3 regions of the Obesumbacterium proteus genome follow, and region 2 is predicted to be linked to each of the others. Evidence: predicted binding sites of a transcription regulator. Region 2 holds the regulator's gene; each other region holds the start of a gene.
What was found. Region 2 encodes LexA, which represses DNA repair genes until DNA is damaged. Its sites were predicted from a motif close to TNCTGTATGTACATACAGNA; they were not measured.

Region 1 (2,277 bases), 1.3 Mb from region 2:
CCGAGCAATAGCCTAGCTCGTTCATCATTTCGAGATCGAACTGGGTACGCTGCGTCAACCGTTGCTCTTCTAGCAGCTTGTTATTGGCCAGCAACACTTTGCGCCGCTCCGCCAAATCAACCTTAATATCTTCCATCGCCTGCAAAATGCGTTCACGCGGCGTGACATAGTGCGTTTTTGGATACACGGTAAAACGCTGAACTTCTTGGATCAGTTGTCCCGTTAATGGGTCGAACAGCGATAGACGCTCCACTTCCTCATCAAACAGCTCTACGCGTAGGGCTTCATCCTCAGATTCAGCGGGGAAAATATCAATCACTTCGCCACGAACGCGGAAGGTACCACGCTGAAAAGCCTGATCGTTACGCGCATATTGCAGCTCGGATAAGCGACGCAAGATGGCCCGCTGATCGATAATCATGCCGCGTGTTAAATGCAGCATCATTTTCAAATAGGCATCAGGATCGCCCAAGCCATAAATAGCAGAAACCGAGGCCACAACAATGACATCTTTGCGCTCAAGCAACGCTTTTGTCGCTGAAAGCCGCATTTGTTCAATATGTTCGTTTACCGAGGAGTCTTTCTCGATAAAGGTATCTGAACTCGGCACATAGGCTTCTGGCTGATAATAGTCGTAATAGGAGACAAAATACTCCACGGCATTTTCTGGGAAAAACTGCTTCATCTCGCCGTAAAGCTGTGCCGCTAAAGTTTTGTTGGGTGCCATGACCATGGTTGGACGATTGAGATCGGCAATCACGTTGGCAATCGTAAACGTCTTACCAGAACCCGTTACGCCCAGCAGCGTTTGATGCGCCAAACCATTTTCTAAACCTGCCTCTAAACGACGAATCGCCTCAGGCTGGTCGCCGTCTGGCTTGAATGCAGAATGCAATTTGAACGTTTTACTCATGAATCAACACCTTGCTTAAATGCATTTGTCTTTTAGAAGGGCCACGGCATTTTCGAATGCTTAATCGTCCGGCATTGATTATGGAAGGCCTACCCAATTTTGCCACTGTCTCTGGATATCTCCTGCGAGGGATTTCTCCACACGGTCAGAAAATCACGCTCACGATGATGTGAGAAGAGGGGAACTATGATACTGGATATAAAACCAGCTTCAAACCTTATCTGCACCGTTTTGTGTAATTCCCTATCCAATTTCGCCGCCTTAAGCTGCCCCAAAACCTCAAATTACATCCGTTTTACAATTTTCACCTACCGGTGACATTTATCCCCAATGCAGCTCGCGAATTAACTTTTTTAGTCTGCTCTTGTCAAGGCCGTTTTGTTGCGCAACGCGATTCTTTATCTAGTGCTTGATTTTAAATAACCCATTGAATAAAAACAGTTTTAAAATATAGTTACCATATCAACCAACCTGTGCGAAAGCCGCGCTGGCTCTGGGCTTTGACGAGTTCTCTAAACCTAATGCACAAGGTTATCCACAGGAATAGTGGATAACTTGCACCACTCCGCTTGGCGCTTGAGTTACGGAAAAATGACAATCTGTCAGTAAATCGACTCTGGAGTCCTTTTTTTAGTTAATTTTTTAGCTATTTTTTCTTTTTGATATACTTATTCGCACTAACAAAAGTGCTTGCTAGGGTAACTTATTTCGTTAAGCGAGGATTCAGAGCTTGATCTTTTATTCCCTTAATGAACCACGCTTGCACCGCTGTGTTTTTTTTGAGCATCTTAATAATGCAGAATTTATCTGCGTTTTTTTGCTCTCTTCTTAAGGTTTCATTAGCACTTATTAAGATTTTCCGTCTGTGATTCAAACAATGTATTTATTCACACTTTTGTTGTTAATGCTTTGTATGGGAAATGACGTTTTTGGTTGCAGTGTTCTCAGCCGTTATTTTCTTAGCCAGCCTGAAATCTCTCTCTGAGAACCACTATCCGCTTCGTTAATGGCACGATATAAATTGCACTGCATATTGACCGCTGCCAGCTCTAACAATCGGGAGTCTATACTGTAGTTTTTAACATCTCTTAACCATGTCAGAACGCTGGCCAGATGCCAGATGGACGTTTTCCCCTGATGCAGAGGTGCGGGGAAACTATTCCCTCCCTGCTCCATTAATTTGCGCATATTTTGGCGAGAAAAACCCAAACGCTCGGCAATATCGGTTAGTCCAACAAAATCAGGCGCAGCCTCGCACAGCACGGCATGTGGCATAACGCTCAATACATCTTGAATGGCCGTCGATATCGCCTCATTAGCATCCTCGGCGGTGCGGCAAAAATTCATGGCAATACGGCCAGCAA
Region 2 (2,277 bases):
TGCCAGCTATGTAGGCCGCTGTGGCGGTGTGATTACGTTGGAAGACAACGAACCTTGTGGAACTTTATTTTCCGTATTTATTCCGAAAGTGAAAAAGACTTATGACACAACCAATAACGATTCTAATAGTTGAAGACGAAACGCCACTTGCAGAAATGCATGCGGAGTTTATTCGCCATTTCCAGGGCTGTGGTCAGGTATGGTTGGCGGGAAATCTTGCTCAGGCCAGAATGATGATTGAGCGATTCAAACCCGACCTCATCTTGCTGGATAACTATTTACCCGATGGCAAAGGCATCACGCTATTGCATGAATTAACTCAGGCTCGTTTCCCTGGCGGTGTGGTTTTCACCACCGCGGCAAGTGATATGGATACGGTGTCAGACGCGGTGCGCTGTGGTGTATTCGACTATTTAGTGAAGCCGATTGCTTACGAACGCTTGGGGCAAACGCTTGAACGCTACCATGTACGCAAGCGGATGCTCGCTAACAGCGATAGCGCCAGCCAGCGCCAAATTGATGATATGTTCAATGCCTATGCGCGTGGCGAGCAGAAAGAAGAATTGCCGGTTGGCATCGATGCGCTGACCTTAGATAAGGTGCAGAAGCTATTTGCCGATCCTGATGCGCGTCATACCGCAGAAACCGTTGCGCAGGAGCTTAAACTCAGCCGAACAACGGCACGGCGCTACTTAGAGTTTTGCGCGGGCCGCCATCTGATTATGGCTGAAATCGTGTATGGAAAAGTGGGCCGCCCACAACGAACCTATAGAGCGCCAGAAACGGTCAAAAATGGCTGATGAATGGGCCGATTATTGACGGGTAGCTGACTGAAAATACAAAAAACGCACGCTTAATGCAGATCAGATGCGTCACGGCTCAATCTTTATGTATTTGACGGTTTCAAAATGGTCGCTACCTGTATATACTCACAGCAAAACTGTATAAACAAACAGGTGGTGGAATGAAAGCACTTACAGCCAGACAGCAGGAAGTCTACGATCTGATTCGTGACCATATTGAACAAACTGGCATGCCGCCAACCCGCGCTGAAATTGCTCAGCGCTTGGGATTCCGCTCTCCTAATGCGGCAGAAGAACATTTAAAAGCACTGCAACGTAAAGGCGTTATCGAGATCGTTTCCGGTGCTTCGCGTGGTATTCGTCTTTTGATGGAAGATGAAACCGGCCTGCCGTTAATTGGCCGCGTGGCAGCGGGTGAACCTCTGCTAGCGCAAGAACATATTGAAGGCCATTATCAGGTCGATCCTGCTCTGTTTAAGCCTAATGCCGATTTCTTACTGCGCGTTAACGGAATGTCGATGCGCGATATCGGTATTTTAGACGGCGATTTGCTGGCTGTGCATAAAACACAGGATGTGCGTAATGGGCAGGTTGTGGTTGCGCGTATCGAAGATGAAGTGACGGTTAAGCGACTGAAAAAGCAAGGCAATATTGTTCAGCTGTTGCCAGAAAACAGCGATTTCGAGCCTATTGTTGTTGACCTGCGCGAGCAAAACTTCACGATTGAAGGTTTAGCGGTAGGTGTTATTCGTAACGGCGACTGGATCTAAAACTTCACCTGTTGCGTTTGGTATCACACCGATAGACTAAGCCCCTTAATTGGGGCTTTTTTATGGCGTATTCGTTCATGCTGTAAACCTCTTTGTGTTGAGATAACGGGTCGGTTATCTGGAATGAATTCAAAAAAATGAAAATGCTTACACCAACCGATAAGGCGCTGTGGATCCTCGCACTGCCGATGATCCTATCGAATATCTCCGTTCCGTTGTTAGGGCTAGTCGATACCGCCGTAATTGGGCATTTGGATAGCCCTGTTTATCTTGGTGGTGTAGCCGTTGGCGCGATGGCTACGTCATTCTTATTTATGCTGCTGCTATTTTTACGCATGAGCACCACGGGGCTAACTGCGCAAGCGTTCGGCGCGGGGGATAAAACGGCGTTGGCTCGTGCGCTTGTGCAGCCAATGCTCATAGCGTTGCTGGCAGGGATCGTTATCATCGCGCTGCGACAGCCTTTGATTAACGGCGTGCTGCGGATTGTGGGCGGTCATGAAGATGTACTCGAGCAGGCTCGTTTGTTTATGCAGATTCGCTGGCTTGGTGCACCTGCGACGCTGGCGAACCTTGTTATTCTTGGCTGGCTGTTAGGCGTTCAATATGCCCGTGCGCCGGTCATATTGCTGGTTGTGGGTAACGTTATTAACATCACGCTCGATCTGTGGTTTGTTGTTGGACTGGGCTGGAAGGTGCCCGGT
Region 3 (2,277 bases), 860 kb from region 2:
TCGTCATCGAAATCCATTGGAGGTTCATTGCTTTGTGGCTGAGCTGCAGGCGCATTCTGTGGGCGAGCCGCTGGCTGAGAACCGCCGCTAAACTGATTGCCCTGTGGCTGCTGAGGCTGACCCCAACCGCCCTGCTGCCCTTGTGCCTGACCGCCGCCCATAGGAGCGCCGCCGCCTTGACGTCCACCCAGCATTTGCATGGTGCCGCCAACGTTTACGACGATTTCAGTGGTGTATTTTTCAACGCCAGCCTGATCGGTCCACTTACGAGTCTGCAAAGCACCTTCGATGTAAACCTGAGAACCTTTACGCAGATATTCACCTGCAACCTCTGCCAGCTTGCCAAACAACACTACACGGTGCCATTCGGTTTTTTCTTTCTGTTCGCCGGTTTGCTTGTCGCGCCAAGTCTCGGAGGTGGCCAGAGTAATATTGGCTACAGCACCACCATTCGGCATATAACGGACTTCTGGATCTTGACCCAGATTCCCGACAAGAATCACTTTGTTAACGCCTCTGCTGGCCATTTCGATTCTCCTGATGAAGTAAATTTGTACACACTAAAAATAATTATAGCGCGTAGTCTAAACCGTTAATTCTATCACGCTAGAGCCCTAACAGCATCACTGTTCGCTTCTGTGAAGTGGATTCCTTAATTGTTTAAGCATAGAACAATTTTGCATTCATATACTGGATATTCATTCAGGTTTTATTGTGCCATAATTGATCGTTTCAAGCATCGTTGTGTACTCCTAAACCCGCTAAATATCGCAGCAGGCCGCGCCGTTACTGGCCTCAGCGCATTTTACCGACCGAGAGCACAACGCTGGGCCAAGATTATCCAGAGCCTATCCCAATAGGTACTCCGCTGTTGCCTGCTGTGTACGATTTATCAGCAAACTGCGGTAGGTAAGCCTAATGAGATGGGTTCTTCATCCGGGAAGTCGTTAATGGATAAAATAGAAATACGGGGTGCTCGCACCCACAACCTGAAAAATATCAATCTGATCATTCCTCGCGACAAGCTGATTGTTGTGACCGGTCTGTCAGGCTCAGGCAAGTCCTCTCTGGCGTTTGACACGCTGTATGCTGAAGGTCAGCGTCGGTATGTCGAATCGTTGTCTGCCTATGCGCGTCAGTTTCTTTCTTTGATGGAAAAGCCAGACGTTGACCACATTGAAGGTCTATCTCCGGCAATTTCCATTGAGCAGAAATCTACCTCGCATAACCCGCGTTCAACCGTGGGGACAATAACTGAAATCCATGATTATCTGCGTCTGCTGTTTGCCCGCGTTGGTGAGCCACGCTGCCCGGATCATGATGTTCCCTTAGCCGCACAGACCGTCAGCCAAATGGTTGATAACGTGCTGACGCAGCCGGAAGGCAAGCGTCTGATGTTGCTGGCGCCGATCGTTAAAGATCGCAAAGGTGAGCATACTAAAACGCTGGAAAATCTGGCGGCACAAGGCTACATCCGCGCCCGTATCGACGGCGAGGTCTGCGATCTTTCCGATCCTCCTAAGCTGGAGCTTCAGAAAAAACACAGCATCGAAGTTGTGGTCGATCGTTTCAAAGTGCGTGATGACATGGCTCAACGCTTGGCGGAATCCTTTGAAACCGCGCTAGAGCTGTCTGGCGGCAGCGCCATTGTTGCCGACATGGATGACGCTAAAGCGCCTGAGCTTCTGTTCTCCGCTAACTTTGCCTGCCCAATTTGTGGCTACAGCATGCGTGAGCTTGAACCACGTTTGTTCTCGTTTAACAACCCGGCAGGCGCTTGCCCTACCTGTGATGGCTTGGGTGTGCAGCAATATTTCGACCCCGATCGCGTGGTACAAAACGCTGAGCTGTCGCTGGCCGGCGGCGCAATTCGCGGTTGGGATCGTCGTAACTTCTACTATTTCCAGATGCTGAAATCGTTAGCAGACCATTATCATTTTGATGTGGAAGCACCGTTCGGTAGTTTGGATGCTAAAACGCAGAAAGCCGTGCTGTATGGCTCCGGCAAAGAGTCGATTGAGTTTAAATATATCAACGACCGCGGTGATATTACGGTGCGCAACCATCCGTTCGAAGGCGTGTTGCACAATATGGAGCGCCGCTATAAAGAAACGGAATCTTCTGCGGTACGCGAAGAGCTGTCGAAATTTATCAGCAACCGTTCATGCGCATCGTGCCACGGCACCCGTTTGCGTGAAGAAGCTCGTCATGTGTTCGTTGAGAACACTACGCTACCTGTGATTTCAGATCTCAGCATTGGCGATGCTCTGGCGTTCT

Region 1: uvrB (excinuclease ABC subunit UvrB) is a predicted target of LexA. The motif match lies at 1,104-1,123, and genes of this name have one in related genera.
Region 3: uvrA (excinuclease ABC subunit UvrA) is a predicted target of LexA. The motif match lies at 689-708, and genes of this name have one in related genera.

The regions. Positions count from the first base shown of each region.
Region 1 covers NZ_CP014608.1:4,012,620-4,014,896, forward strand. The annotation lists gene uvrB (excinuclease ABC subunit UvrB) at 1-913, opposite strand, end outside; gene DSM2777_RS18805 (helix-turn-helix transcriptional regulator) at 1,865-2,277, opposite strand, start outside.
Region 2 covers NZ_CP014608.1:269,391-271,667, reverse strand. The annotation lists gene dpiB (sensor histidine kinase DpiB) at 1-133, shown strand, start outside; gene dpiA (two-component response regulator DpiA) at 102-800, shown strand; gene lexA (transcriptional repressor LexA) at 965-1,573, shown strand; gene dinF (MATE family efflux transporter DinF) at 1,711-2,277, shown strand, end outside.
Region 3 covers NZ_CP014608.1:1,129,417-1,131,693, reverse strand. The annotation lists gene DSM2777_RS05440 (single-stranded DNA-binding protein) at 1-527, opposite strand, end outside; gene uvrA (excinuclease ABC subunit UvrA) at 951-2,277, shown strand, end outside.